One region of the Cryobacterium zhongshanensis genome, then DNA from elsewhere that is predicted to be linked to it. Evidence: predicted binding sites of a transcription regulator. Region 1 holds the regulator's gene; each other region holds the start of a gene.
What was found. The regulator LexA, encoded in region 1, represses DNA repair genes until DNA is damaged. The targets are predictions, from matches to a motif close to TCGAACANNTGTTCGA.

Region 1 (7,691 bases):
GGACGCATCGACCTCGCCGGATACTTCACCCTCGCTCGCGGCGAAGGGGAGAGCCTCCCGCTCGAGATGACCAAGTGGTTCGACTCGAACTACCACTACCTCGTGCCGGAGATCGGACCGGAAACGGAGTTCTCCCTGTCGAGCGACCGGATCGTGCGCGAATTCGAGGAAGCGCGCGCGGCCGGCTTCCTGACCCGACCCGTCATCGTCGGCCCGGTGACGTTCCTGCTGCTCAGCAAGCCGAGCGACGAAGCCCCCGCGGGCTTCGAGCCCCTCGACCGGCTCGACGACCTCATTCCGGTCTACGCGACGCTGCTGCAGCGCCTCGCGGACGCCGGCGCCGACTGGGTGCAGCTCGACGAACCGGGCCTCGTCAGCGAGAGCGTCCCTGTGCCCCGCGCCGAGGCTCTCACCGCAGTGCAGTGGGCGTACGGGACCCTCGGCCACCTCGCCCAGCGCCCGGCGATCTTCGTCGCCGCTCCCTACGGCAGCCTCGACGACGCCCTGCCCGTGCTCGCCGCCGCACCGATCGAAGCCATCGGCCTCGACCTCGTCCGCGGCGCCCTGCCCGCGGCCGTCCCCGGCCTCGAGGGGAAGACGCTCGTCGCCGGTGTCATCGACGGGCACAACATCTGGCGCGGCGACCTGGCGGATGCCTTCGCCCACCTCGACGAGGTCAGCGTCCTGTCACCGCGGGTCGCCGTCTCGACCTCGACGAGCCTGCAGCACGTCCCGCACACGGTCACCGACGAGTCCGCGCTCGGTGCAGACCTCGTGAGCTGGCTCGCCTTCGCCGACGAGAAGGTCGGCCAGGTCGCGACCCTGGCCCGCGGCCTGGCCGACGGCCGGGAGGCCATCGACGCCGAGCTCGACGCCGCGACCAGAGCCCTCGCCGCCCGCCGCATCGCCCCCGGAGTGCGCGACGGTGCCGTCAGGGCCCGCGCCGCAGCGCTCACCGCCGACGACTTCACCCGCGGGGAGTACGCCGACCGCCTCGCCGCCCAGGAGACCGCCCTCGCGCTGCCCTTCCTGCCGACGACGACGATCGGCTCCTTCCCGCAGACCGGGGAGATCCGCCGCGCCCGCGCCCGTTTCCTCACGGGAGTGCTCGACGCAGACGAGTACCGCGACCTGATGCGCGCGGAGATCGCCCGGGTCGTCGACCTCCAGGAGGAGATCGGCCTCGACGTGCTCGTGCACGGCGAACCCGAGCGCAACGACATGGTGCAGTACTTCGCCGAGAACCTCGACGGCTTCGCGGTCACCGAGAACGGCTGGGTCCAGTCCTACGGCAGCCGGTGCACGCGACCGTCCATCCTGTGGGGCGATGTCTCGCGCCCGAAGCCGATCACCGTCGAGTGGTCGACCTACACGCAGGGCCTCACCGCGAAGCCGGTCAAGGGCATGCTGACCGGACCGGTCACCATCCTCGCCTGGTCCTTCGTGCGGGACGACCAGCCCCTCGGCGAGACCGCCCGTCAGGTCGCCCTCGCCCTCCGCGACGAGATCGCCGACCTCGAGGCCGCCGGAATCGGCATCGTCCAGGTCGACGAACCCGCCCTGCGCGAACTGCTCCCGCTCAAGAAGGCCGGGCACGCCGACTACCTGGACTGGTCCGTCGGTTCGTTCCGGCTCGCGACGGCGGGGGTGCTGGATGCCACCCAGATCCACACCCACCTCTGCTACTCCGAGTTCGGCGTCGTGATCGACGCCATCCGCAACCTCGACGCCGACGTGACGAGCATCGAGGCGGCCCGCTCCCGGATGGAGGTCGTCGCGGACATCCAGGCCAACGGTTTCGACCACGGCATCGGGCCGGGCGTCTACGACATCCACTCGCCGCGGGTGCCGAGCGTCGCCGAACTCACGGAGCTGCTCGACCGTGCCGTTGCGGCCATCCCGGTCGGGCAGGTCTGGGTGAACCCGGACTGCGGGCTCAAGACCCGCGGTTACGCCGAGACGGTCGAGTCCCTGACCAACATGATCGAGGCGACCCGGATCGTGCGTGCGCGCCTCGCCGAGCGGGTGCCCGCCCGCGCCTGAGCTGTCCCGGGGGCGAGCCCGTGCCGCGCAAGACGCGCCAGTTCCGCTGCTTCGCGCCAGGTCCGGTTCTCTGCGCTCCAGTTTCGCCGCTTCGCGCCAGGCATGCCTGGCGCGAAGCGGCGCAAATGGCGCGCCTACTGAGAGCGAGCGCTGGAGCGCGGGCGCCGGGCTGCCGGGAGCGCCGGACTAAAGGGAACGCAGAACGGCGACGATCTTGCCGAGGATCTCGGCGTGGTCGCCCAGGATCGGCTCGAAGTTGGTGTTCCTCGGCAGCAGCCAGGTGTGGCCGTCACGCTGCCGGAACACCTTCACCGTCGCCTCGCCGTCGAGCATCGCGGCGACGATCTCGCCGTTCTCCGCGGTCTTCTGCTGGCGGACGACGACCCAGTCGCCGTCCATGATCGCGGCGTCGATCATCGACTCGCCGACGACCTTGAGCATGAACAGTTCGCCCTTGCCCACGAGCTGGCGCGGGAGCGGGAAGATCTCGTCGACCTGCTGGTCGGCCATGATCGGCACACCGGCGGCGATCCGTCCGACGAGCGGCACCATCGCCGCGTCGCCGACCGGGGTGCCCTGCTGGAAGTTCTCCGCGGCTCCCGCCGCGGTGTCCTCCGGCGACTGCGGCAACTCGATCAGGACCTCGAGCGCCCGTGGCCGGTTCGGGTCCCGGCGCAGGTAACCGCTGAGCTGGAGCTGGTTGAGCTGGTGGGTGACACTCGAGAGCGACGACAGACCGACGGCGTCACCGATCTCGCGCATGCTCGGCGGATAGCCCCTCTGCCCGACGGAGCGCTGGATCACGTCCATGATCGCGCGCTGCTTGTCGCTGAGGCTCTTCCTCCGTCGCGTGCCGCCTCGTTCAGGGGATCCGCCGCTGAACTGGGTCACGCTGTCCGGGGTCACGCTGTCCTGGGTCACGATGTCGCTCCTGTCGGTGGCGGTGGGCGGGTGGTGGTCGGTCGCCGCGGCGGATGCCGTGAGGCGACCGTATCCGAATGTCAGTGGTCGCTGGTTGAGTTCAGACCAGTCAATCGAAACTGTAACCAGCGTGGGGCGAAAGAGAGACATTCATTCGAGTGTGTCGTGTACTTCACCCCAATAATAACCGGAGAAAGTCTTGATTGTTCGAACAATCGAATATATATTCGGAACATAGCTTCGTATCCGGCTCTCCCGGCCGAGAGCCGGATACGAATACACAGGAGGCAGACATGAGCACAACAATCGAGCTGGTCCCGGGGGCGCACACCCGGCTGCGCATCACGCGGCGCGGTCGTGCCGTGCTGACCGCCGCCGCCGCCGTTCCCCTCGTCGTGGGCGCCCTCGCGCTCGCACTCAACGGCGGCCTCGCCGCCGCAGACGGCAGCACGCTGAGCGGCAGCGGCGCGAGCGACAGCGCAACGACGTTCGACTACGTCACGATCCAGTCGGGCCAGTCCTTGTGGCAGCTCGCCGAGCACATCGCGCCCTCCGCCGACCCGCGCGAGGTCATCGCCGACATCGTCAACCTGAACCAGCTGCCCTCCGAGAGCGTGCAGCCCGGCCAGCGCCTGGCCCTTCCCGCCGAATACTGAGCCCGCCGATTACTGAGCCGGCTGAACACCGAGCAGGCTGAACGCCGAGTCGGCTGATTACTGAGCGGGCTGAATGCACGGGGAGCCGAGCACGGGGCCGGCTGAATACTGAACCATCGTCAACATGCCCACCGGTATTATGGGGGGAGTGACCAGTCTCAACGACCTGCCCCTCCGCGACAACCTGCGCGGGCTCACTCCCTACGGGGCGCCCCAGCTGCACGTGCCGGTCGCTCTCAATGTGAATGAGAACACCCACGGCATCCCCGAGGACGTGGCCGTCGACATCGCGGCCGCACTGGCCGCCGCGATCCGGGGGATCAACCGGTACCCGGACCGGGAATTCACCGAACTGCGCGAGGCGATGGCCCGCTACCTGGGACACGGTCTCACCCGCCAGAACATCTGGGCCGCCAACGGCTCCAATGAGGTTCTCCAGCAGGTGCTCCAGGCCTTCGGCGGTCCGGGACGCACCCTGCTTGGTTTCGCCCCCACCTATTCGATGTACCCGCTGCTCGCCTCGGGCACCGGGACGCGCTGGATCGCCGGTGACCGCGACGCCGACTTCGAACTCACCCCGAGGCGCGCCGTCGAGTGGGTCAATCGCGTCAATCCCGACCTCGTCTTCCTGTGCTCCCCGAACAACCCGACCGGCACCCCGCTCTCGCTCGATGTGATCGCCGCCGTCTATGACGCCTGCGACGGGATCGTGGTGGTCGACGAGGCCTACGCCGAATTCGCCCCGGTGGGGACGGCATCCGCTCTCACCCTGCTGCCCGGGCGGGAGCGCCTGCTGGTCTCCCGCACGATGAGCAAGGCCTTCGCGTTCGCCGGCGCCCGGGTGGGCTACCTCGCGGCCGACCCTGCCGTGACGGATGCGCTCCGGCTCGTGCGCCTGCCGTACCACCTCTCCGCGCTGACCCAGGCGGCGGCCGTTGCCGCATTCGCGCACACGCCCGAAATGCTGCGCATGGTCGACGACATCCGCGGCCAGCGCGACCGTCTCGTCACCGAACTGCGCCGGCTCGGATACCAGCCCCTCCGCAGCGGCAGCAACTTCGTGCTCTTCGGCGGTGTCTCCGACCCGCGCGGCACGTTCGAGGCGCTGCTTGCCGAGGGCATCCTCGTGCGCGACGTCGGGATCCCCGGCCACCTGCGAGTCACCGCCGGCACCGAGCGCGAGACGACTGTCTTCCTCGACGCCCTCGAGGCACTGGGCCACGCGTAACCGTCCGGGCCAATAAACTAGCCGCATGAGCTCACAGTCACCGGCCGCACAGTCATCGACCGCACAGGCCCGCATCGCACACCTGCGGCGGGAGACCAGCGAGTCGAGCATCGACCTGACGATCAACCTCGACGGCACCGGCGTGTCCGACATCCACACCTCGGTACCGTTCTACGACCACCTGCTCACCGCGTTCGCCAAGCACTCCCTGACCGACCTCACCGTGCGGGCCTCGGGAGACATCGAGATCGATGTGCACCACACCGTCGAAGACGTCGGCATCGTGCTCGGCCTCGCCATCCGGCAGGCGCTCGGAGACAAGTCCGGCATCTCCCGCTACGGCGACGCCCTCGTGCCGCTCGACGAGGCCCTCGCCCAGGCCGTCGTCGACATCTCGGGACGCCCGTACCTCGTGCACACCGGGGAGCCGGCCGGGTTCGAGTTCCACCTGATCGGCGGTCACTTTACCGGCTCGATGGTGCGCCACGTCTTCGAGGCGATCGCGTTCAACGCCGCCCTCACCGTGCACGTCACAGTGCTCGGAGGCCGCGACCCGCACCACATCGCCGAGGCCGAGTTCAAGGCCTTCGCCCGCGCGTTCCGCCAGGCCAAGGCCTACGACCCGCTCGTCTCCGGCGTGCCGTCGACCAAGGGCGCCCTGTGACGAGCGTCGTCGTCTTCGACTACGGCACGGGCAACGTGCACTCGGCCGTCAAGGCGCTCGAACTCGCCGGGGCCGACGTGACCCTGACGAGCGACCGCCGTACCGCCCTCGAGGCGTCCGGTCTCGTCGTACCCGGCGTCGGGGCCTTCAGCGCCGTGATGGGCGCCCTCACCGCCGTGCGCGGAGACGAGATCGTCGACCGCCGCATCGCCGGGGGACGCCCGGTGCTCGGCATCTGCGTGGGCATGCAGGTTCTGTTCGAGCACGGCGTCGAACGCGGCTCCGACACCGAGGGACTCGGCGAATGGCCGGGCACCGTCACCCAGCTGCCCGCGAAGATCCTGCCGCACATGGGCTGGAACACCGTTACCCCCGACCCGGACTCGCGCCTCTTCGCCGGCATCGAGGACGAGCGGTTCTACTTCGTGCATTCCTTCGCCGCCCAGGAGTGGACGCTCGAGGTCACGCCGCCGTTCCCACGCCCCCGGCTGACCTGGGCGGAACACGGCGGACCGTTCCTCGCCGCTGTCGAGAACGGACCGCTGTCCGCGACCCAGTTCCACCCGGAGAAATCCGGTGAGGCCGGCATCCGCCTGCTGAAGAACTGGATCGGCACCCTGCGGGACTGACCGTCCCCGTTCGCTTCTGTTCGGCGGCCCGGCCGCACCACCATCACTGATCTGAGGACTACCGTGACTGAAACCACCACCCGCCTCGTCCTGCTCCCGGCCGTCGACGTCGCAGACGGCAAGGCCGTGCGTCTCACCCAGGGTGAGGCCGGCACCGAGACCAACTACGGAGACCCCGTCGACGCCGCCCTCGACTGGGCGCGCCAGGGCGCCGAGTGGCTCCACCTCGTCGACCTCGACGCCGCCTTCGGGCGCGGCACCAACACCGAGGTGATCAGCCGGGTCATCCGCGAGGTCACCGGAGTCAAGATCGAACTGTCCGGCGGTATCCGTGACGATGCTTCCCTGCAGGCGGCGCTCGGCGCGGGTGTCAGCCGGATCAACCTCGGCACCGCAGCCCTGGAGAACCCGGACTGGGCCGCGCGCGCTATCTCCGAGCACGGTGACCAGGTCGCCGTCGGCCTCGACGTGCGCGGCACGACCCTCGCCGCCCGCGGCTGGACGAAGGAGGGCGGCGATCTCTGGGAGGTGCTCGCCCGCCTCGAAGAGGCCGGCTGTTCCCGCTACGTGGTGACCGACGTCACCAAGGACGGCACCCTGCAGGGTCCGAACCTCGACCTGCTCCGTCAGGTGCTCGAGCACACCGACCGGCCCGTCGTCGCCTCCGGCGGCATCTCGAGCCTGGCCGATCTCGTCGCCCTGCGCGAACTGGTCCCGCTCGGACTCGAAGGAGCGATCGTGGGCAAGGCGCTCTACGCCGGCGCCTTCACCCTCGGTGAGGCCCTGGATGTCGCCGGCCGTTAATCTCGGATCGACCGGCCTGCCCCGGGGCCCGGAGGGACCGGGCGGCCACGGCGTGCCCGCCGACTCCGCCGGGCAGCCCTGGGCCGGCCGGGCCTTCGAGGCCAACGACCACGCCGACGATGACGGATCGGCCCCGGTCGAACTGCTCGCCGCCCTCGCCCGCTACCGGGACCGGGAGTCGGGGGAGGAGGCCGTCGTCGAGGCGATCCGCACGTCCCGGCTGCTGATCCCGCTCGTGACGGCGCTCGGCGATGTCGGCCACACCGAGGCCGGCCTCCTCGTCGACAAGACCCAGGAACTCTCGATCATCACCGTCGCCGGCCCGGACGGGCGGAACGTTCTGCCGGTGTTCACCTCGGCCGAAGCCATGAACGCGTGGAACAGTGCGGCACGGCCGGTGCCGGCCGACGGCATCCGGATCGCCCTCGCCGCGGCGCAGGAGAATACCGACCTCGTCGTGCTCGACCCGACCGCACCGACCGAATACGTTGTGCGTCGGCCGGCCCTCTGGGCCATCGCGCAGGGCCAGCCGTGGACGCCGAGCTACGCGAGCCGTACCGTCGCGGACGCCTTCGCGGCGTCGATCGCGAGCGAACTGAGCGTGCTCGGCGTCGCCCTCTCCGCGGGCGACCCGTTCGGCCGGCTCGCCGGGCCCGAGCTCGTGGTGCGCCTTGAACTCGTCGACGGCCTCACCCGCGTGGAACTCGATGCGACGCTCGCCCGGCTCGCCGCTCGCTGGTCGGCGA
Region 2 (7,691 bases), on a different contig from region 1:
GACCGTTGCCGTCGGCGACGGTGCGAACGACCTGAAGATGATGCACGTCGCGGGCCTCGGCATCGCGTTCAACGCGAAGCCCCTCGTGCGGGCCCAAGCGGATGTCGCGATCGACATCTGCGATCTCAGCCAGGTCCTGCCACTCCTCGGCCTCCGCGGCTAGCGCTTCCACTGTCGGAGCGCCGTGTGCGGCGCACTTCAGTCGCGGTTGGGTGGTCCGGTCAGGACCTGATGGGCGCGGTGCCGGTTCGGTGGCCGCCAGAGCCGTTGCGGATCGATCAACCCCGGAGCCCGCACCTGCGGTGACCCCTTCACCATGCGGATCTCCCACCCGGAGGTATCGATGGTGTGGTGATGGAACCAGCACAGGAGGACCCCGTTGTCGACGTTCGTGGGGCCGTCTTTCGCCCAGGGCTTCACATGGTGGACCTCGGCCCAGTGCGCCGGGGCCTTGCAGCCGGGGATGATGCACCCGCCGTCCCGGGCGGTGATCGCCCGGCGCTGCGCCCGGTTGAAGTAGCGCCGTTCCGGACCCAGTTTGAGGACCTGGTTGTTCTCGCCAAACAACACCCCCTGGAAACCGCCGTCACAGATCCGCTGGTGCACCGTCTTCAGCGACACCGGCGCTTCGACCCCGTCGATCCACCCGACCCCGACCCCGGAGGCGAGGTCGTCGGCATTCACGTGCACCATCACCGTGGGAGCGGACCCGCCCATCGACGGCGTGTCCTGGTCGCGGGCGGCGTGTTCGATCAACGCCCGGAGGATGTCCGCGCGCTTCTCCCCGCTGGTGCGGGTGTCCTGGCGGCGTTCCCGCAGTTCCGCTTCGATCACGTCCAGCTCCGGGCCCGTGCCGGCGCCACTGTCGGCGTTGCCTGCGGTTTCGGCGCCGGGGATCATCTGCCCCGAATCCATCAGCGCCTGTTCCTCCTCGGTGGGGAACGCGGGCCGGGCGTGGAAGCTCAGGAACGCGTCGAAGAGGGTGTTCATCATCCCGAAGAGTTCGGGCGTCACCCCGCCCTTCAGCGGGTAGAGGCCGTTCTTGAGTTGGCCGAAGCCGATGTTCGACTTCGCCTCGAACACATCCTCCTGCGGCAGGACGCCGTCGGGGTCGAGGACGGCCTGCCACTGGAGAACCATCCCCCGGATCAGATCCGCAGCCGCCGGCACCCCCGCGCCGGCGAGGATCTCAGTCTCCGGGGTGATCCACCCGGCCGCCGTGGCGACCAGGGCACGCTCGGCAACCTCCACCTCGGCCGGGACGGCCCGGTGACTGACCAACCCGAGCCCCGTCGTGATCAACTCGGCCGCCTCGACCCCGATGTCCCCCGCGGTCAGAGCGGCCCCGACGACCGGGAAGAGCGGCGGCAACACCGTCAGCCCTGCCCGGCGGGGCAACACCGCGTCGCCGAGTTTCGTGCGGCGCTTCACTTCCCGGGCCGAGACCCGGGTCACTCGGGTGAGTACGTCCCAGGGTCCGCGGCAGCCCATCTTCCACGCCAGACCGTCCCGGCCGAGCACCCGCGCCCGCCGATCCACATCGGTGGCCGTGTTCACCCGGGCCGCATCCACCGTCCGGCCAATCGCTTCTACTTCTTTCAGCGCCGTGACCGCTTCCGCATCGTTGAGCAGTCCGACCGGGATCGCCGCCAAGGCCTCTGCGAGGGCCGTCTTAATCTCGGCGAGCCGGGCGACAGCATCCGCATGCATCGACGGAACCGCCCCGGCCAGCACCTCCACACCCTCGAAACCCTCAGCAATCGCGACCGGATGGGCTGACTCGACCGACGACTCCGCGGATGCGACCGACGACTCAGCCGACGACTCGGTGGATGCGCGGCCCACCGTGGTGGGCTGGTCTCCCGCGGCTCCGGAACCGGGTGTCTGCGGGGTGTGTGACTGTGGATCCGAAGCTCCTGCCATACCCCGATTCTACCCCGAATCGAACACTAATGCGAGGCTTGCTCACCTTATTTTTGGGCTTCTCATCTCGAGATTCATACCTGACAGCGAGTGTGTACGCGATCGTGGTGCCGAATTCAGGAGATGCGCCCGGGCGAGCGATACCGGCCCGCGGACCAGTGCGGCCGATCCCATCCGTTGGCAGGGATCTCCTGAATTCGACACCAGAACTGCCCTAGTCTCCTGGGGCTACTGCATGACCCGGGTCTCGCACCGGTTCGCGCCGGGCTCCACGTCCCGGTGGGCGTGTCGCTGACCTGGTCAGTGACCCATGCCGAGGCCGCCGTCGACCGGGATCACCGCGCCGGAGATATAACCGGCGTCGTCGCCCGCGAGCCAGGTGACGACCTTCGCGACCTCGGCGGCGGATGCGAAGCGTCCGGCCGGGATGTTCTTCTTGTATTCGGCCTGGACGGCGTCGGAAAGCTCTGCGGTCATCTCGGTCTCGATGAAGCCGGGTGCGACGACGTTCGCGGTGATGCCCCGGGCGCCGAGTTCGCGCGTGACCGAGCGGGCGAGCCCGACCAGCCCGCTCTTGGAGGCGGAGTAGTTGACCTGCCCCGCAGAACCGTAGAGGCCGACCACGCTCGAGATGAGCACGATCCGGCCGAACCTGGCCTTGAGCATGCCCTTGGACGCACGCTTGACGACGCGGAAGGCGCCGCTCAGGTTCGTGTCGATCACGGACGTGAAGTCGTCCTCTGTCATCCGCATCAGAAGAGTGTCCTTCGTGATGCCGGCGTTGGCCACGACGACCTCGACCGGTCCGAGGGCCGCCTCGATCTCGATGAACGCGGCATCGATCGATGCGGCATCCGTGACGTCGGCGCGCACCGTGAGGGTGCCGTCGGGGCCTGAGCCCGAGCGGGCCGTGACCGCGACGCGGTGGCCCTGGCGTACGAATTCTTCGGCGATGGCGAAGCCGATCCCACGGTTGCCCCCGGTCACGAGAACGGTCCTGACGGAGGGCATACGGTTCCAATCTATTCCCAGCGAACGACCAGCCGTACGCACGTATATTCCAGTTTACGGTGTCATCCCACAGACCGGGCGGGACGTAGGCTTGTCAGGCATAACCTCCACCGGTTGACCGAAGCGATGAGAGTATGAAACAGCAGTCGATCACGTCCCTGCCTCCGTCTCCGGAGGACGAGCGACGAGCCCGGATGATCAGATACTCGGTCACCATGGGCATCCGGATGGTGTGCATCGTCCTGATGCTCTTCGTGCACGGCTGGTGGCTTCTGGTCTGCGCCGCCGGAGCGATCCTGCTCCCGTATTTCGCGGTCATCGTCGCGAACGTCCATGGAAGCGGCGCGGGAACCACCGTCGTCCGCCCGGGAGCCGTTCAGCTGTACCGCGGCCAATCCTCGAGCCAGTCCTCGAGCCAGTCCTCAGGCCAGTCCTCGACCGCGCCGGATTCCTCATCGTTCCCCCAGTCGCCGCCCGAGCAGGCCTCTGAGCGACCGGATTCCACTCGCGACGCATCCCGCGACCCCGGCGCCGACTCATGATCGGTTTCGACGACGACCTCGACACACCCCGGTGTTCGCGGGCCGGCTGCCGGGAGGACGCCCAGTGGCGCATCGACTGGCGCAACCCCCGCATCCATGCCGCAGACCGGGTCAAGACCTGGCTCGCCTGCACCGAGCACGTCGACTACCTGCGTGAATTCCTGGCCGCCCGGGACTTTCCGGTGGCCGTCATCGCCCTCGACGCCGCACCGGGCACGGCCCAGGCCCAGGCACCCGTCGGGACGAACCCGTCGTGATCGGCTGGAAGTTCGCGTTCAGCCGCCGGTGGGCCGGCTACCTCGTGCTCACCATCATCTTCGGCGCCGCCTGCGCGGGTCTCGGCATGTGGCAGTTCGCCAGGCGCAACGAGGCCCTCGTCGAAATCAACAAGGTCGACGCGAACTACGACCACACGCCGGTGAGCCTGACGGAAGCCCTGCCCACCCTCGACTCCTTCGCCGAGTCACAGAAGTGGCTCCCGGTGACGATGACCGGAACGTACCTCATCGCGGACGAGCTGATCGTGCGGAACCGCCCGATGAATGTCCACCCCGGCTTCGAGGTGCTGACACCGCTGCTCCTCGCCGACGGCACCGTCTTCGTCGTCGATCGCGGCTGGGTCCCCACCGGTGAGACAGCGGATGCCCCCGGCCCGGTTCCCGCCGCACCGTCCGGTGAAGTCACCGTCATCGCCAGGCTCAAGGCCGGAGAGCCGACCCTTCCCGGGCGCACGGCGAGCGGAAACCAGATCGCGACGATCCATCTCGCCGACGTCGCAGAACGGGTCGGCGCACCCACATATACCGGTGCGTACGGCCTGATGGCCTCCGAGGACCCGGCGCCCGCCACCCGCCCCGCCGGCGTGACCAGGCCGGTCGCTGACGAGGGCTCGCACCTGTCCTACGCATTCCAGTGGATGCTGTTCGCCCTGCTCGGCTTCATCGGGCTCGGCTGGGCGGTCCGTCAGGAATTCCGCAATCTCAACGCGGACGATCCCGAGGAGCGCACCCGCGCGGAGGAACGCGCCCGCCGGATCGCCGCAAGGCCGCGCACGGACGCCGAGGTCGAAGACGACCTGATCGACAGCACGCACTGACGGACGCACTAACGGACGCACTGCCGGACGCACTGACGGACGCGCTTGCCGAAAGCGCGGACCGACCGGTGGCGGCGCTGGCTAGGCCAGCATGATCAGGTCGAGGTAGTCCTTGTTCCAGTGGTCCTCTGTGCCCTCGGGCATGATCAGCACCCGTTCCGGGTTGAGCGCCTCGACGGCGCCCTCGTCGTGGCTGACCAGGACGACGGCACCCTCGTAGTGCGCGAGGGCGTCGAGGATCTCGTCGCGGCTCGCAGGGTCGAGGTTGTTTGTGGGCTCGTCCAGGAGCAGAACGTTGGCGCCGGACACGACGATCATCGCGAGGGCGAGCCTGGTCTTCTCACCACCGGAGAGGACCCCGGCCGGCTTGTCGGAGTCGTCACCGGTGAAGAGGAACGAGCCGAGAACCCGGCGGGCCTCCATCTCGGTGATGTTCGGCGAGGAGGACACCATGTTCTGCAACACGCTGCGCTTGACGTCGATGGTCTCGTGTTCCTGCGCGTAATAGCCGATGCGGAGACCGTGGCCGGGCACGATGGTGCCGGTGTCCGGCTTGTCGACGCCCGCGAGCATCCGCAGCAGCGTGGTCTTGCCGGCACCGTTGAGGCCGAGGATGACGACCTTCGACCCACGGTCGATCGCGAGGTCGACCGCCGCGAAGATCTCGAGCGAACCGTAGCTCTTGGACAGGTCGTTCGCCATCAGCGGGGTGCGACCGCACGGGGCAGGCACGGGGAAGCGCAGCTTGGCCACGCGGTCGACGGCGCGCACGGCGTCGAGCCCGGAGAGCAGCTTCTCCGCCCGGGCCACCATCTGGTGGGCCGCAGCGGCCTTGCTCGCCTTGGCGCCGAACTTGGCGGCCTGCAGCTGCAGGGTGGATGCCTTCTTCTCGGCGTTGGCACGTTCCTTCTTGCGACGGTCGGCGTCCGCGAGGCGCTGGCGCTGGTAGTTCTTCCAGTTCATGTTGTAGATGTCGATGACCATGCGGTTCGCATCGAGGTAGAACACCCGGTTGACGGTCTCGCCGACGAGTTCGATGTCGTGGGAGATGATAATGACGCCGCCGCGGTAGTTCTTGACGAACTCGCGGAGCCAGACGACGGAATCGGCGTCGAGGTGGTTGGTCGGTTCGTCGAGGATCATCGTCTCCGCCGCGGAGAACAGGATGCGGGCGAGCTCGATGCGGCGACGCTGTCCGCCGGAAAGGGTCTGCAGCTCCTGGTCGAGGATGCGGTCCGGCAGGTTCAGGTTGCTCGCGATCGAGGCTGCCTCCGCCTCCGCCGCGTAGCCGCCGAGGGCGTTGAACTGGTCGGTCAGGTTGCCGTAGACCTTCATGGCCTTCGCGGCGACCTTGGGGTCGTCGCTGCCCATGTCGAGGCCGGCCTGGTAGAGGCCGAGAGAGATCGTTCCGAGGCCACGGGCGTCGAGGATGCGGGTGCGCGCGAGCATGGTCGGCTCACCGGAGCGCGGGTCCTGGGGCAGGTAGCCGATCTGGCCGGAGCGGTCGATCTGGCCGTGGGTCGGCATCGTCTCCCCCGCGAGCGTCTTCGTGAGGGTCGTCTTTCCGGCACCGTTGCGGCCGACGAGGCCGATCTTGTCGCCGGCGGAGACGCGGAAACTGACGTCTTCCATGAGCACGCGCGCCCCGACTCTGATTTCGAGGTTTTGCACACTGAGCACAGCAATTGTCCGTTCGGAAGGTTCGTGGGAGGGGTACGGCCCGACCGGGCCAGCTATCTAGTATATTCTCGCGCGGCGGCGGGACGGGACGCTCAGAAAAGTGCGGCCCGAAGCGTGTTCCCGAGCCACTCTCGGTAGGCCCCGAGCGACCAGTCCAGGTCGAGGACCAGCGAGCGGTAGACCTGCGGGTGGGCGAGCGCCCAGATCGCGGCCGCCGCTTCGTGGTCGCTCAGGCCGCTCCGCAGCGCATTCCGGTCGCGCAGGGCGGTCGCCGTCTCGCTGAAGTTGTGCAGCAGCCGTGCCGAATCGCGCACCTCGAGCCTCGCGACATCGGCGTCGATCCCCGCGGCCTGCCCGACCACCCGCCGCAGGGCCGCGGTGCGCACGTTCGTCTCGACGCACCAGTCGACCAGCAGGCGGATGATGTCGGTCGCCGAGCGGGGCCCGCCCGGCACCCGCTGCGCGGACCTCGGGTTCTCGCGAGCGGGCACGGCCTCGCTCACCGGTTCCGTCGCGCCGCGCTCGAGCACAGCCGCGAGCACGTCCGCCTTGCTTCCCACCGAGTTGTAGATGGTCTGCACGACGACGCCGGCGTCTGCGGCGATCGCCGCGAGGGACGCCCCGATGTAGCCGCGCTCGAGCATGAGGTGCTCGGCCGCGTCGAGGATCACCGTCCTGGTCGTTTCGCTCTGCACCGATCGGCGGTTCGACCGCGTCTTTCCGGGAGAATCCATTTCATTAGCATACCGTTCCACTGACTGGATGCTCGTGCTAATCCGGTCGTGGGCGCCGGGATTCCGCCGGCCGAAGGCATCCGCCGGTTAACGCAGTGTCGCCCCGGATCGGAATCCGGGGCGACACTGGGCGGGTGGTGCGGGGGCGAGGGTCAGATGGCGAAACCGAGGGCGCGCATCATGTCCCGACCGTCATCGGTGATCTTCTCCGGGCCCCACGGCGGCATCCAGACCCAGTTGATGCGGAACTGGTCCACGACGCCGTCGAGCGCTTCGGCGGTCTGTTCTTCGAGCACGTCGGTCAGCGGGCAGCCCGCGGAAGTCAGGGTCATGTGGATGATCAGGGCGTCGTTCTCGTCATCCCAGCCCAGGTCGTAGATGAGGCCGAGGTCGACGACGTTGATGCCGAGCTCGGGGTCCATGACATCTTTGAGCGCCTCTTCGATCTCATCGAATCGCTCGGGTGACAGCGTTGAAACCATGCCGTCAGCCTACGTTCGAGTCGACGAGAAAGCGATCGTAACCTTCGTCCTCGAGCCGGTCGGCGAGCTCAGGCCCGCCCTGCTCTGCGATGCGCCCGTTGACGAACACGTGCACGAAGTCGGGCTCGATGTAGCGGAGGATGCGCGTGTAGTGCGTGATCAGGAGGATGCCGAGGCCGGTGTTGGCCTTGGCGCGGTTGACGCCCTCCGAGACGATCTTGAG
Region 3 (7,691 bases), on a different contig from region 1:
GGGGAGCTTGCGGGCGCCGTTCAGCCGGTTGGCGAGCACCCGGTAGAGGATGTCGTTGACGAGGGAGGACTTGCCGGACCCGCTCACCCCGGTGACGGCGGTGAAGGTGCCGAGCGGGAAGGTGACGGAGACCTTCTTGAGGTTGTTCGCCTCCGCGCCGATCACGCTGATCTGGCGGTCCGGATCGATCGGACGGCGGGTCTCGGGGGTCTCGATCGACTTGCGGCCGGCGAGGTAGTCTCCCGTGAGCGACTCGCGGTTCTCCAGCAGGCTCGCGTAGGAGCCGGAGTGCACGACGTGGCCGCCGTTGACGCCGGCGCCCGGGCCGATGTCGACGATCCAGTCGGCCATCTTGATGGTGTCCTCGTCGTGTTCGACGACGATGAGGGTGTTGCCGAGGTCGCGCAGCGCGACGAGGGTCTCGATCAGGCGGCGATTGTCGCGCTGGTGCAGGCCGATGCTCGGTTCGTCGAGCACGTAGAGCACCCCGGTCAGTCCCGACCCGATCTGGGTGGCCAGGCGGATGCGCTGGGCCTCTCCGCCGGACAGGCTCGCGGCGGCACGCGCGAGGTTCAGGTAGTTGAGCCCGACCCGGATGAGGAAGTCCAGGCGCGCCTTGATCTCGCGGAGGACCTGGGCGGCGATCATGGCCTCGCGGTCGGTCAGTTCGAGCAGATCCATGAAGGACCGGGCGTCGGAGAGGCTCAGGTTGCAGACATCCGCGATGCTCGAGCCGTGGATCAGCACGGCGAGGACCTCGGGCTTGAGCCGGGTTCCCGAGCAGACCGGGCAGTCGATCTCGCGGAGGTACTCGCCCCAGCGGGCACGCTGGGTGTCGGACTCCGCCTGCAGGTACTGGCGTTCGATGTAGGGCACGACGCCTTCGAAGCCGGAGGTGTAGCTCATCTCGCGGCCGTAGCGGTTCTTCCACTTCACCTTGACCTCGAAGTTGTCCCCGCGGAGAACGGCGTTCTGGACGTCGAGACTGAGGTCGCCCCAGGGGGTGTCGAGGGAGAAGTCGAGGTCGTGGGCGAGGCCGTCGAGCAGCTTCTCGTAGTACTGGAAGAGGCCCTTGCCCTGGGTGGTCCAGGGCAGGACGACACCCTCCGCGATGCTCAGCTCAGGGTCACCGAGGAGGAGATCCTGGTCGACGGACATGCTGGTGCCGAGGCCGGAGCACTCGGGGCAAGCGCCGAACGGCGCGTTGAACGAGAAGGTGCGCGGCTCGATCTCGGTGAGCTGAACGGGGTGGTTGTTCGGGCAGGAGAGCTTCTCGGAGTAGCTCTGCCACGCCGCGTCGCCCTCCCCGTCGACGTAGTTGATCTGGACGATGCCGTCGGTGAGCTTGAGGGCGGTCTCGAGGGAGTCGGTCAGGCGGCTGAGGAGCTCCGGCGCCGCGACGAGGCGGTCGACGACCACGGAGATGTCGTGCTTGATCTGCTTCTTGAGCGTCGGCGGTTCGCTGAGCTGGATCTGGGTGCCGTCGACCATGGCACGGGAGTATCCCCCGGCGGCGAGCTCCTTGAACAGGTCGACGAACTCGCCCTTCTTCTGGGAGACGACCGGGCTGAGGATCTGGTACCGGGTGCCCTGGGGAAGCTCCATCAGCTGGTCGGCGATCTGCTGCACGGTCTGGGCCTGGATGACCTCGCCGCAGACCGCGCAGTGCGGCACCCCGATGCGAGCCCAGAGCAGGCGCATGTAGTCGTAGACCTCGGTGATGGTGCCGACCGTGGACCGCGGGTTGCGGTTGGTGGACTTCTGGTCGATCGACACCGCGGGGCTGAGCCCCTCGATGAAGTCGACGTCCGGCCGGTCGACCTGGCCGAGGAACTGGCGCGCGTACGCCGAGAGCGACTCGACGTAGCGGCGCTGGCCTTCGGCGAAGATGGTGTCGAACGCGAGCGAGGACTTCCCCGAGCCGGACAGCCCCGTGAAGACGACCAGGGAATCCCGGGGGATCTCCAAATCGACGTTGTGCAGGTTGTGCACGCGCGCACCGCGGACACTGAGCTTGGACCCGGACGTTACCTTGGAAATTGACACCGTTCGAGTCTATTGAGTGCCACCGACACACTCGTGCCCCCGAGGCACGCCCTGAGCGAACACACGTTCGAATTCCGGAGCAGATGGGGTCGCGGGTGCACGAGATGTGCCCGGCTAGATGTGCCCGGCCTTCTCCATCTGGCGGAGTTCGCGCTTGAGCTCGGAGACCTCGTCCCGGAGCCTGGCCGCGAGTTCGAACTTGAGCTCACCGGCGGCCTCGAGCATCTGCCCGCTGAGGTCGGCGATGATCGATTCGAGGTCGTTGGCGCCGTTCGCGGCGATGCCGGTGCGGAGCGGGGTCGCCGCGACCTTACGCCGGGCGTCGCGCCCGGAGAGGAGCTCCGCGGTGTCCGCCTGCTCGCGCGCGAGGATGTCGGTGATGTCGGCGATCCGTTTGCGGAGCGGGGTGGGGTCGATGCCGTGCAGGGTGTTGTATGCCACCTGCTTCTCGCGGCGGCGGTCGGTCTCGTCGATCGCGCGTTCCATCGAGGCGGTCACCCGGTCGGCGTACATGTGCACCTCGCCCGAGACGTTCCGGGCGGCACGGCCGATGGTCTGGATGAGGGACGTCGCGGAGCGCAGGAACCCCTCCTTGTCCGCGTCGAGGATCGCGACGAGCGACACCTCCGGCAGGTCGAGCCCTTCCCGCAGGAGGTTGATTCCGACGAGGACGTCGTAGACACCCGCGCGGAGCTCGGTGAGGAGCTCGACCCGCCGCAGGGTGTCGACGTCGGAGTGCAGGTAGCGCACCCGCACGCCGGCCTCGGTGAGGAAGTCGGTCAGTTCCTCCGCCATTTTCTTGGTGAGGGTCGTGACGAGCACCCGCTCGTTGAGCTCGACGCGCTTGTGGATCTCTTCGAGGAGGTCGTCGATCTGCCCCTTGGAGGGCTTGACGATGATCTGCGGGTCGATGAGCCCGGTCGGGCGGATGATCTGTTCGACGATGCCGTCGGCGATGCCCATCTCGTATTTTCCGGGCGTTGCGGACAGGTAGACCGTCTGGCCGACCCGGTCCTTGAACTCGTTGAACTTGAGCGGGCGGTTGTCGAGCGCGCTCGGAAGCCGGAAGCCGTGCTCGACGAGGGTGCGCTTGCGCGAGGAGTCGCCCTCGTACATCGCCCCGATCTGGGGGACGGTGACGTGGGACTCGTCGATGACCATCAGGAAGTCATCGGGGAAGTAGTCGAGGAGACAGTGCGGGGCCTCCCCCGGCGACCGCTGGTCGATGTGCCGGGAATAGTTTTCAATGCCCGAGCAGAAGCCGATCTGCTCCATCATCTCGAGGTCGAAGGTCGTCCGCATCCGCAGCCGCTGAGCCTCGAGCAGTTTGCCCTCCCGTTCGAGCTGGCCGAGCCGTTCGGCGAGTTCTTCCTGGATGGTGACGATGGCCCGTTGCATGGTCTCGGTGCTCGCGACGTAGTGCGAGCCGGGGAAGACGGACACGGATTCGAGCTTGCGGACGATGTCGCCGGTGAGCGGGTGCAGGCTGTACAGCGCCTCGATCTCGTCGCCGAACATCTCGATCCGGATCGCGAGTTCCTCGTACATGGGGATGATCTCGATCGTGTCCCCGCGCACCCGGAAGTGACCCCGGGAGAAGTCGACGTCGTTGCGCTGGTACTGCATCGCCACGAACTTCCGGATCAGCCAGTCGCGGTCGACCTTCTGCCCGATCTGGAGCGCGATCATCGCCTCCATGTAGCCTTCCGGCGTGCCGAGTCCGTAGATGCAGGACACCGTGGAGACGACGACGACATCGCGCCGACTCAGGAGGGAGTTCGTGGTGGAGTGCCTGAGCCGCTCGACCTCGGCGTTGATCGAGGAGTCCTTCTCGATGAAGGTGTCCGTCTGCGGGACGTAGGCCTCCGGCTGGTAGTAGTCGTAGTAGGAGACGAAGTACTCGATGGCGTTGTTCGGCATCAGCTCGCGGAACTCGTTCACGAGTTGCGCGGCGAGGGTCTTGTTGTGCGCGAGCACCAGTGTCGGGCGCTGCACCTGTTCGATCAGCCAGGCGGTCGTCGCCGACTTGCCGGTTCCGGTGGCGCCCAGGAGGACGATGTCGGTTTCGCCGGCGTTGATGCGCTCGGCGAGTTCTTTGATCGCGGTCGGCTGGTCGCCGCTCGGCGTGTATTCGCTCACGACCTCAAAGGGATGTACGGATCGCGTGGGTTCCATCCCTCCAGTCTAGATTCGACCACCGACACTCTCGGTGCCGGGGCAAACCGGCCTCACCTGCGGAACAACAGTGCTTTACTGAAGCGTGAACGACGACACGATTCTCCTGCCACCCGTTGAGCGCGACGACCCTCCCGAGACGGAGGGACGTAAGGGGCGACGCGGGGGGACGCGGACACCCCGTTCCGGTGTGCAGGCATCCCAAACGGCACCAGGAACCGCCTCTCAGATCACTCCTCCTGGCCGCAGGACCGGCCGCCGTATCCGTCGTGTCTTACTCGCACTCTGCCTGATCGTCGCCTTTGCGGTCGTCTGGATCGGCGTCCGCGGTGGCCTTGCCGTCGCGGCCTCCGCAGACGGAGCCGGAGCCGCGACGCGCCTTGCGACGTCACTTACCAACCACGATGCCGCCGGAGCCCGGACTGAAGCGATTCAGGTACAGCACAAAGCGGCCGAAGTCGTCGACCTGACCGGGGACCCTGTCTGGAGAGCCGTTGAGTTTGTGCCGTGGCTTGGAGGCAACCTGACGACGCTCCGAGAGGGTGTCGTCGCCCTCAACACCGTCGCGACCGACGGGATCGGGCCGCTCATGGACCTCTCGGCGGCGGTGGACCTGGGTGCGTTCCGCCAGGCCAGCCGAGCGGAACGCCTCGCCGCACTCACCCGAGCAATCGCACCCCTGCAGAACGTCAACACGGTCCTGGCGTCAGCGTCGAACGGGATCACCGAGGTCGACACTGAAGGAAATATCGGCCCCGTCTCTGACGGCTTCACCCTGGTCCGGGATTCCCTCGATCGCTTCGCGCGGGCCTCCTCGGGTCTGAGTGGGATCGCGGTCATGGTCCCTTCCCTGAACGGGGCGGAGCCGAGCGGTCCCTGGACCGTGGTCATAACAAGCACGCGCGAGGGTGGCAGAACCGAAACCGTGGCCTACTTGCATGCCACGACGACAGGCGGCCGTTTCGCTGTGACGGATGTCACGGACGGGACAACGGGAGCGGCCCCGGACGCTGCGGCGCCGCAGACGATCACGGTAGACGTTGCGACCCTGCAGTTGTTGACCCAGTTGCAGGGATCGGTCACCGTTACGGGCGTCGGCCCGATTGCGGCCGACCAGGTCGACGACTTTGCCATGACCGGCGCGTACGCACAGGCCCCTAACCCTGCGGACGCTCAAAAGTCGATCGGCGCATTCGCATCCATCGTGGTAACACGCTTGCTCAATTAGGCGTCACCACGGTTTGCTGACCGAGTTTTCGGCTGGAGTCCCCTGCGACTGACCGTCACTGTATTGGCGAGCCTGCCCCCGGTCCATTAGTGAGGAGACGTCCGAAAGCTCTGTCGAGCTCGCAGCATCCTGCGGTGCCGGGCCGGTTGATTCGCCCTGACCGTCCGTGCCATCGCCTGACGAGGCCGCCGAAGCCGCGACAGCGGCGGCCGCAGCAGCAGCCTGACTTCCCTCTGCGCCGACTCGTCCGTTGACCTCAGCGAGCGGCCCGGTACGACAGGCGATCGGCGCTGCTGCGACGACGGCCTGTGCCTCGGTCAGATCAGTCGCCGCCCCCACGGAATCGGACGCGGCCGTTGCATTGGCACCGAGTGCCTCAATCACGAGGGTGAGGTTGAGCCGAATGACGCATTCGTCCGCTGCATTCGTCTTCTCGAGGGCCGTTGACAGCTCGCTCCGGGCTCCACTGAGGTCGCCTTGAGCAGCGAGGGCCGTGCCGAGATTGAACGGTGCACGATGCGCTTCGATGAGATTCACCGGTTGCAGAAGACCGGAGTATGTCTCGGTGCCTGCAAAATCGCCCAGGGTCCACGAGGTGCCAGCGAGTCCAGCAAAGATGAACATGGTCGCGAGCTTCACCCACACGAGCACGAAGAGCACTGTCGCGACGACTCGAAATGTCAGGGTGATTGGTCGTATGTTCTGCTCTGTCATGATCGAAATCTCCCGGGTCCGCTGACCATAAGCGCACTGATCAGGACACCGCATTCGACCGCGAGCAGGCCCACGAGTCCGATGGACGGAATCCAGTAGAACTCGGTGAATCCGGTTCGGGACAGCTCCCCATCGCCTGACACTGTCGTTCCATGAATCTCACCGGCCTCGATGTCCGCGCCGTTGTCCCTGATGTCGAGCGGCACGCCGAGACCGGTAGCGATGGTGCCCAGATTCGCCGGATCGATTCGGGAAAGGGCGGCTACTCCGGTGCCTTGATCGACGATGTAGGCCCCGGGATTCCCATCCGCAGTTCGACCCGCGTTGGCGATCATCTGACCGCCTGTCGCAGTGCCGTACCCGAAGACTGATCCCCCACCCAGGTATTGGGCCGAATCCGCGAACGACTCTGGCGTCGTCGGGGCGGTCTGTTCACCGTCTCCGAAATAGTACGCGGCCCGTGCCCGGTCGGGTGTCGCCGCGTTAGCAGATCGAAGTTGGTCCCGAAGCAGCTCGGCGGCGATTCCGATGCTGGACCCCTTCGCGTATCCCGAGACCTCGGTCTGAAGGATCCCGATCGCGGTCATAAGCGATGCGGTGTCCGATGTCAGGGGCACGCTGATCGCTGCTCCTCGACTGAACGTGATGAGCTCGAATCGAGCCCCCGCCAATTGTCCGACGAGAGCGGCGACATCCGTCTGGATCTGACTGAGTCGCGTAATTCCATCGGGCCCGTCCTCGGCAGCGCTGCTCGCCGTGGTGTCAACGATCAGGAACACATCGGTCTGAGGCGCGGGCAACGTCTGTGTGAGCGCAGGAACACCGGGACGCAGGAGCACACCGCACACGAGGATGACCATGAGACCTCGTGCGGACCAAGCCAGGACTCCGGGAAGATCACGTGCCCGGATGAGCCTGAAAGCGACCAGGCCCAGGGCACAGACCAGAACAGCGCCGAGATAGAGCGGATCGATCATAGGATGGAAGGTCACAATTTCACTCTCCAGATCAGCAGCAACAACAGGGCGGTTGCCGCCGTCAAGACCCAGATAGCTTGGTCCGGCTTGTCGAGACTCGTGCGAATCGGCGTCCCGGTGATGGCCGTGGCGGGATCCGCTGTGACGGTGTTCACGATGCGGTGAATTGCTTCGGTGGAGTCGGCGTCTGTGGTGGTGGGGAAATATCGACCGCCCGTACTCTCGACCGCGCCCTGGAACGTCACGCTGGGTACCCCACCCACCCGGTGGTCGGGATTCAGCCCATACACCTTTATCCCGCGCGCACTCGCCGCGGTATCCGCCTCGTCAAGCGTGACGATGGAGCCGGAACCGGAGCGGTTATCGGTGGCGAGCACAATGGTCCGTGAACGTTCTACGCCTGGACGATCGAACTGGAGAACACAGCCGGCGACTCCATCACCGACGCGGGAGGATCCGCCGTCGACGCTCGTACCGGAACGGTATGAGTACCCTGTCGCAGAATGGCTCAGTCCGACCATCACTTCCGCGATCTGGGCCCGCACGAATTC
Region 4 (7,691 bases), on a different contig from region 1:
GGTGGAAGACCCCATCGGCGTCATCGTCGGAGCGGGGGACTCCGACGGCGCTGCACTGTACGCGCCGGTCTCCGGCCGGGAGGCGATCTGGACCGTGCAATTCGACGAGCCCTTCTTCGGGCTCGACGGCTCCGGACCGCACCTGTCTGCCCGGGTCGCCCAGGCCTCCCTCGAACCGGCCCCGGAAGCGTGATGGCGATGAGCGCAGCCCAGGAACTCCCGGAGTCCCCGCGCACGGAAAGCCCCGCGACCCCGGCCGACATCCGTCGCTGGCGCCAGTACCTCGCCGACGAACGCGCGGAGGCCGCGGTGTACCGCGACCTGGCCTCCCGACGCGTCGGTGAGGAGCGCGAGATTCTGCTCGCCCTCGCCGAGGCGGAAGCCCGCCACGAGGCGCATTGGCGTGACCTGCTGGGCGATCAGGCCGGACCGCCTAAGCGCGGTGCGGTGCGCACCCGGTTCCTCGGTTTCCTCGCGAGGCGCTTCGGTTCCGTCTTCGTGCTCGCGCTCGCCCAGCGGGCGGAAGCACGCTCGCCATACGACTCCGACGTCGACGCGACGAAGACGATGGCGGCCGACGAACGCATCCACGAGGAGGTCGTCCGCGGGCTCGCCGCTCGGGGGCGCCAGCGCCTCGCCGGATCCTTCCGTGCCGCCGTCTTCGGCATCAACGACGGCCTCGTCTCCAACCTCGCTCTCGTGCTCGGCATCGGCGCGACCGGTGTTCCCGCCGCGACCATCCTGTTCACGGGCATTGCCGGCCTGCTCGCCGGCGCCCTGTCGATGGGTGCGGGGGAGTACGTCTCGGTGCGGTCGCAGCGTGAGCTGCTCGAGGCATCCACCCCCCAGGCAACCGCGCGCACGGTGCTCTCGCACCTCGACCTCGCCGCCAACGAGCTCACCCTCGTCTACCGGGCGCAGGGAATGGCGGCCGAGGAAGCCGAAGCGCATGCCCACGAAGTGCTGCGCACGCTGACCATGGCCACCGGACCGGTTTCGGTTGCCGCCCCCGTCCCCGGCTCCGATTCTCCCCACGGGGCGCTCGACCCCGCGACCGATGAGCACGAGGCGATCGGCACCGGCTGGGGCGCCGCCACCTCGAGCTTCTGCTTCTTCGCTTCCGGGGCCATCCTTCCCGTTCTGCCGTACCTGTTCGGCCTCGAGGGCCTCACGGCGATCGTGGTCGCGTCCGTGCTCGTCGGACTCGCCCTCCTCGCGACCGGTGCGATCGTCGGACTGCTCTCCGGCGGGCCGCCGCTCCGTCGTGCGCTCCGCCAGCTGCTGATTGGCTTCGCGGCCGCCGGCGTCACTTACGTGCTCGGGCTGCTCTTCGGCACCTCGCTCGGGTAGTCCCTTCGGGAACGATTCGCGAGCGTGAGGTCGGGCGTCGCGCCCCGCCGAGTCGTGAACGGCCCATCCATGTCGGACGGGGTTTCTCCGCGCCGCCGCGGATCGGCGTCCCCCTGCCACTGGTATCCCCCGGGGTCGAATTCAGGAGACGCGTGGGGTTGGGTGGAATCGGCCGCACTGGTCCGCGGGCCGCTGTTGCTCGCCCGGGCGCATCTCCTGAATTCGGCACCACGAGTGCGGACACACTCGCTGTCAGGTATGAATCTCGAGATGAGATGCCCGAAATAAAGTGAGCAAGCCTCGCAATAGTGTTCGATTCGGGGTAGAATCGGGGTATGGCAGGAGCTTCGGATCCACAGTCACACACCCCGCAGACACCCGGTTCCGGGTCCGCGGGGGATCAGCCCACCACGGTGGGCCTCGCCTCCACCGAGTCGTCGGCTGAGTCGTCGGTCGAGTCGGCTCATCCGGTTGCGATTGCTGAGGGTTTCGAGGGTGCGGAGGGGCTGGCCGGGGCTATTCCCTCGGTGCATGCGGATGCTGTCGCCCGACTCCTCGAGGCCCAGGTGGCTCTCGTGGAGGCCCTGGCGGCGATCCCGGTCGGGCTGCTCAGCGATGCGGAAGCGGTGACGGCGCTCAGCACGGTCGAGGCGATCGGGCGGACGGTGGATGCGGCGCGGGTGAATACGGCGACGGATGTGGATCGGCGAGCGCGGGTGCTCGGCCGGGAGGGTTTGGCGTGGCGGATGGGCTGTAAGGGCCCCTGGGACGTGCTGACCCGGGTGACCCGGGTGTCGGCCCGGGAGGTCAAGCGGAGGACGAAGCTCGGGGACGCGGTGTTGCCGCGGCCGTGCGGGGGGAGCAGCTGGTTGCCGCCGTTGTTCCCGACCGTTGGGGCCGCGCTGACGGCGGGGGAGATCGGGGTGGAGACGGCGGAGCTGATCGTGGCGGGGCTGCAGACGATCAGTCACCGGGTGGCGCCGGATGACCTGCTGACGGCGGAACGGGCTCTGGTCGCCACGGCGGCCGGCCTGATCACCCCGGAAACCGAGAACCTCGCCGGCGCCGGGGTCCCCGCGGCCGCGGATCTGATCCGGGGCATGGTGCTCCAGTGGCAGGCCGCCCTGGACCCCGACGGGGTCCTGCCGCAGGAGGACGTGTTCGAGGCGAAGTCGAACAGCGGCTTCGGCCAGTTGAAGAATGGGTTGTATCCGGTGAAGGGTGGGGTGACGCCGGAACTGTTCGGGATGATGAACACCCTCTTCGACGCGTTCCTGAGCTTCCACGCGCGGCCCGCGTTTCCCACCGAGGAGGAACAGGCGCTGATGGATTCGGGGCAGATGATTCCCGGCGCCGAAACCGCAGGCACCGGAGCCGACACCGGCCCCGAGCTCGACGTGATCGAAGCCGAGCTGCGGGAACGCCGCCAGGACACCCGCACGAGCGGGGAGAAGCGCGCGGACATCCTCCGGGCCCTGTTCGAACACGCCGCCCGCGATGAGGGCACGCCCAGCATGGGCGGGTCGGCACCGACGGTGATGGTGCACGTGAACGCGGCCGACCTCGCGAGCGGGGTCGGGGTGGGGTGGATCGACGGGGTCGAAGCGCCCGTGTCGCTGAAGACGGTGCACCAGCGGATCTGTGACGGCGGCTTCCAGGGGGTGTTGTTCGGGGAGAACAACCAGGTCCTCAAACTGGGTCCGGAGCGGCGGTATTTCAACCGGGCGCAGCGGCGGGCGATCACCGCCCGGGACGGCGGGTGCATCATCCCCGGCTGTAAAGCCCCGGCGCACTGGGCCGAGGTGCACCATGTGAAGCCCTGGGCGAAAGACGGACCCACGAATGTCGACAACGGGGTCCTCCTGTGCTGGTTCCATCACCACACCATCGATACCTCGGGGTGGGAGATCCGCATGGTGAAAGGATCACCACAAGTGCGGGCCCCGGGGCTGATCGACCCGCAACGGCTCTGGCGGCCACCGAACCGGCACCGCGCCCACCAAGTCCTCACCGGACCACCCAACCGCGACTGACCAGGCCGACTGACCCGGGTGAACGGGGGCCGCGCCGGACGCGAGCCGTCGCTATAGGGTGTCGTTCTCAGAGGCGTTCGGTCATCGTGACCTGACCGCAACATATGCAACCGGATTTCAGACATCCGTTTCCATATGATTTAGCCGAGGGTGACAAAGGAGGCTCCGTGTCCGTAGACCGACCGGCCATCAGCCTGCGGGGGCTGACCAAGTCCTTCGGAGTGGGGAATGCCGTCGACGGGGTCGATCTCGACATCGTCGAGGGCGAATTCTTCTCGATGCTCGGTCCGTCCGGCTCCGGAAAGACAACCGTGCTCCGGCTGATCGCCGGCTTCGAGCAGCCCACCAGCGGAACGGTGTCGCTCCTGGGGGAGGACGTCACCGACCGCGCCCCCTTCGACCGCGACGTCAACACCGTGTTCCAGGACTATGCGCTCTTCCCACACATGACGGTGCTCGACAACGTCGCTTACGGGCTGCGCGTGCGCGGTGTCGGCAAGCGCGAACGCCAGGAGCGGGCCAGGGCGGCCCTCGACACCGTGCGTCTCGGCGGTTTCGGCGACCGGAAGCCCGGGCAGCTCTCCGGGGGTCAACGCCAGCGCGTCGCCCTGGCCAGGGCGACGGTCGTGCAGCCGAAGGTGTTACTCCTCGACGAGCCGCTCGGCGCCCTCGACCTCAAGCTCCGTGAACAGATGCAGGTCGAGCTGAAAGAACTCCAGCGCGCACTCGGCATCACCTTCATCTTCGTCACCCACGACCAGGAGGAGGCGCTCACCCTGAGCGACCGGATCGCCGTCTTCAACGAGGGCCGGATCGAACAGCTCGGGACCCCCGCAGAGATCTACGATCGTCCCGTCTCGCCGTTCGTGGCCGCCTTCGTGGGCACGTCGAACGTGTTCAGCGATGAACTGTCCCGTCGGGTGCTCGGTCGCGGAGGCATCCACTCGGTTCGGCCGGAGAAGATGACGGCCGCGAAGCTGGACGCCCCGGTCAGCGGCGACCGCTCGGCGACAGGCGTGCTCGCCGAGGTGATCTACCTGGGCAGCAGCACGCGGATCATCGTCGACCTCGACGCCGGGATGCGCGTCGTCATCCAGGAGCAGAACGACGCACGTCGGGTCGGAGACGAAGAACGCGGCGCCCGCGTGCGCGTGGCCTGGTCAGACAGGGACACGGTCACGATCGTCGCCGACCGGCACGCCGAATCCCTGGACCCGGCACCGTAACCCGCTCACCCAAGAATGGAGACCGCTATGAACCGCCATACGCCCCACCGTAACTCCAGACTGACAGCCCTGACGGGGCTCGCCATCGCCTCGATCGCACTCCTCACCGCGTGCGGGACGACGACGTCCGGTTCGACCAAGCCCACGGCATCCGCGCCGACCGCTCTCGGCGCGAACGAAGGTGCCGTCTCGATCCTCGCGTGGCCCGGCTACGTCGAGGATGGCAGCAACGATCCGACCGTGGACTGGGTCAGCGCCTTCCAGGACGAGACCGGCTGCAAGGTCACGAGCAAGACCTACGGCACCTCCGACGAGGCCTTCAATCTCATGAAGACCGGTGACTACGACGTCGTCGCCGCGTCGGGTGACGCTTCCCTGCGCCTGGTCGCCGCCGGGGACGTCGCCCCGGTGAACACCGGTCTGATCCCGAACTACGCCGGAATCTACGACTTCCTCAAGCTGCAGGCGTGGAACAGCGTCGACGGCGTCTCCTACGGCATTCCGCACGGCTACGGCGCCAACCTATTGATGTACAAAACGGATGTCGTCACACCCGCCCCGACGTCGTGGGACGTCGTGTTCGACAAGTCCTCCGCCTACAAGGGCAAGGTCACCGCATACGACTCCCCGATCTACATTGCGGACGCTGCCATGTACCTGATGAAGCACCAGCCCGATCTGGGCATCAAGAACCCGTACGCCCTCGACGAGAAGCAGCTCGCGGCGGCCGTCGACCTGCTCAAGCAGCAGCGTCCGAACATCGGGGAGTACTGGTCCGACTACCTCAAGTCGGTGCAGTCCTTCGAGACCGGCGACACGGTCGTCGGTACCACCTGGCAGGTGATCCGCAACTCGCTCGCTGCCGGAACCCCCGCCGAGGTCACTGTGCCGTCGGAGGGCGTGACCGGTTGGTCGGACACCTGGATGATCGCCTCGAAGGCCGCGCACCCCAACTGCGCGTACGCGTGGCTCAACTACATCGCGAGCCCGAAGGCGAACGCGCAAGCTACCGAGTACTTCGGGGAGGCCCCGTCCAACCAGAAGGCCTGCGAGTTCATGACGGACCCCAACCAGTGTGCGACCTATCACGCCGGCGACGCCGACTACGCGTCGAAGATCTGGTACTGGACGACGCCGATCGCCAAGTGCGTCGACGGCAGGACCGACGTGACCTGCACGGACTACGCGGCCTGGACGACCGCGTGGCAGGAGATCAAGGGCTGATGCTCCAGCCCGATTCCGGCGGGCCCGTTCCGGCGCCCCGCGACACCGGGGCCCGCCGGATCTCGGTCTTCCTGAGCCGGCACCCCCGGCTGCGCCTCTCGCTGCTGCTCTCGGCCCCGCTGTTCTGGCTGGTGCTGGTCTACATCGTGGCCCTCGCGGCGCTCCTGATCACGGCGCTGTGGACGGTCGACACGTTCACGGGAACGATCACGCAGACCTGGACGCTCGACAACATTGTGACCGTGCTGACCGGATCGCTCTACCAGACCGTGACCCTGCGCACCCTCGGCGTCGCTGTGGTCGTGACCGTGGTCGACGTTCTGGTCGCCCTGCCGATCGCGTTCTACATGGCCAAGGTCGCGAGCACCCGGTGGCAGCGGGTGCTCGTGATCGCCGTGCTGATGCCGCTCTGGGCGAGCTACCTCGTGAAAGCGTACGCGTGGCGCTCCGTGCTCTCGAGCGATGGCATCGTCGACTGGCTGGTGGCCCCTTTCGGTGGCCACACCCCGGGCTACGGGCTGCCCGCGACGGTCATCACCCTCGCGTACCTCTGGTTGCCCTACGTGATCCTGCCGATCTACGCCGGCCTGGAACGCGTTCCGGACTCCCTGCTCGAGGCTTCAGGCGACCTCGGCGGCCGGACCGGGTCCACCCTCCGGCTCGTGGTGCTTCCGATGATCTGGCCGGCGATCATCGCCGGTTCGATCTTCAGCTTCTCGCTCACCCTCGGCGACTACATCACAGTGAACATCGTTGGAGGGGCCAACCAGATGCTCGGCAATCTCGTGTACACGAACGTCGGCGCGGCGAACAACCTGCCCCTCGCGGCCGCGATCGCCCTCATCCCGATCGTGATCATCTTCGGATACCTCGCCGCCGTGCGCCGCACCGGCGCCCTGGACAACCTGTAGGGAGAGAGATGCGCCTCAGCAGACCGGCACGGGTCGTTCTCGCCGTCCTCACCGGGATCATCCTCGCGGTGATCTACCTGCCGCTCATCGTCGTGTTGATCAACTCATTCAGCACGAGCACGAACCTGACCTGGCCTCCGCCCGGACTGACCCTCGAGTGGTGGGTGAAGGCGTTCCGCAATGAGGGCGCCCTCGACGCGATCGCGACGAGCGTGCAGATCGCGATCGTGGCGACCCTGGTCTCCCTCGTCCTCGGTACCCTGATCTCGCTCGCCCTGCAGCGGTTCACCTTCTTCGGGCGCGACGCCGTGAGCCTCCTCGTGATCCTGCCGATCGCGCTCCCCGGCATCATCACCGGCATCGCGCTCAACAACGCCTTCCGCACCATCATGGGGATTCAACTGTCGATCGCGACCGTGATCATCGCGCACGCGACGTTCTGCATCGTCACCGTGTTCAACAACGTCATCGCCCGGCTCCGCCGCGTCGGCACGAACCTGGAGGAGGCGTCGGCCGACCTCGGAGCGGGATTGTGGACCACGTTCCGGCTGGTGACCTTCCCGCAGCTGCGGTCCGCGCTCTTCGCCGGCGGACTGCTCGCCTTCGCGCTGAGCTTCGACGAGATCATCGTGACGACGTTCACCGCGGGGTCGAGCGTGAAGACCCTGCCGATCTGGATCCTCGACAACCTGTTCCGGCCGAACCAGGCGCCGATCGTCAACGTGATCGCCGTGGTCCTCGTGCTGGTCTCGATCGTGCCGATCTACGTGGCGCAGCGCCTTGCCGGGGCGGAGAAGGTCACCCCGTGACGCCTGTTCGGTTCAGCGCGCGTCGCGGCCGGTGAGCGCGAGCAGGCGGGTCTGCAGCGGTGCATCGTCCGGGAGCGGGACCGGGGGAGCGAAGAGGCCGCTCGCTTCGAGGGCATCCTTCTGCGGCTCGAAGACCGT

Region 2: a site for LexA is predicted at 1,943-1,958, ahead of MQH31_RS07515 (HNH endonuclease signature motif containing protein). Genes of this name have one in related genera too.
Region 3: a site for LexA is predicted at 2,102-2,117, ahead of uvrA (excinuclease ABC subunit UvrA). Genes of this name have one in related genera too.
Region 4: a site for LexA is predicted at 1,651-1,666, ahead of MQH31_RS06040 (HNH endonuclease signature motif containing protein). Genes of this name have one in related genera too.

The regions. Positions count from the first base shown of each region.
Region 1 covers NZ_JALGAR010000010.1:31,601-39,291, reverse strand. The annotation lists gene metE (5-methyltetrahydropteroyltriglutamate--homocysteine S-methyltransferase) at 1-2,043, shown strand, start outside; gene lexA (transcriptional repressor LexA) at 2,230-2,853, opposite strand; gene MQH31_RS20115 (LysM peptidoglycan-binding domain-containing protein) at 3,258-3,620, shown strand; gene MQH31_RS20110 (histidinol-phosphate transaminase) at 3,760-4,848, shown strand; gene hisB (imidazoleglycerol-phosphate dehydratase HisB) at 4,874-5,512, shown strand; gene hisH (imidazole glycerol phosphate synthase subunit HisH) at 5,509-6,141, shown strand; gene priA (bifunctional 1-(5-phosphoribosyl)-5-((5-phosphoribosylamino)methylideneamino)imidazole-4-carboxamide isomerase/phosphoribosylanthranilate isomerase PriA) at 6,205-6,945, shown strand; gene MQH31_RS20090 (SseB family protein) at 6,929-7,691, shown strand, end outside.
Region 2 covers NZ_JALGAR010000001.1:1,651,108-1,658,798, reverse strand. The annotation lists gene serB (phosphoserine phosphatase SerB) at 1-163, shown strand, start outside; gene MQH31_RS07515 (HNH endonuclease signature motif containing protein) at 199-1,923, opposite strand; gene fabG (3-oxoacyl-ACP reductase FabG) at 2,224-2,934, opposite strand; gene MQH31_RS07505 (DUF3099 domain-containing protein) at 3,069-3,476, shown strand; gene MQH31_RS07500 (hypothetical protein) at 3,473-3,733, shown strand; gene MQH31_RS07495 (SURF1 family cytochrome oxidase biogenesis protein) at 3,730-4,572, shown strand; gene MQH31_RS07490 (ABC-F family ATP-binding cassette domain-containing protein) at 4,654-6,252, opposite strand; gene MQH31_RS07485 (TetR/AcrR family transcriptional regulator) at 6,345-6,986, opposite strand; gene MQH31_RS07480 (metal-sulfur cluster assembly factor) at 7,139-7,468, opposite strand; gene sufC (Fe-S cluster assembly ATPase SufC) at 7,473-7,691, opposite strand, start outside.
Region 3 covers NZ_JALGAR010000001.1:1,619,509-1,627,199, reverse strand. The annotation lists gene uvrA (excinuclease ABC subunit UvrA) at 1-2,046, opposite strand, end outside; gene uvrB (excinuclease ABC subunit UvrB) at 2,161-4,221, opposite strand; gene MQH31_RS07360 (hypothetical protein) at 4,724-5,449, shown strand; gene MQH31_RS07355 (hypothetical protein) at 5,453-6,163, opposite strand; gene MQH31_RS07350 (vWA domain-containing protein) at 6,160-7,155, opposite strand; gene MQH31_RS07345 (VWA domain-containing protein) at 7,152-7,691, opposite strand, start outside.
Region 4 covers NZ_JALGAR010000001.1:1,344,176-1,351,866, forward strand. The annotation lists gene MQH31_RS06030 (hypothetical protein) at 1-193, shown strand, start outside; gene MQH31_RS06035 (VIT1/CCC1 transporter family protein) at 199-1,350, shown strand; gene MQH31_RS06040 (HNH endonuclease signature motif containing protein) at 1,686-3,383, shown strand; gene MQH31_RS06045 (ABC transporter ATP-binding protein) at 3,551-4,609, shown strand; gene MQH31_RS06050 (ABC transporter substrate-binding protein) at 4,637-5,833, shown strand; gene MQH31_RS06055 (ABC transporter permease) at 5,833-6,744, shown strand; gene MQH31_RS06060 (ABC transporter permease) at 6,753-7,553, shown strand; gene MQH31_RS06065 (TIGR03086 family metal-binding protein) at 7,566-7,691, opposite strand, start outside.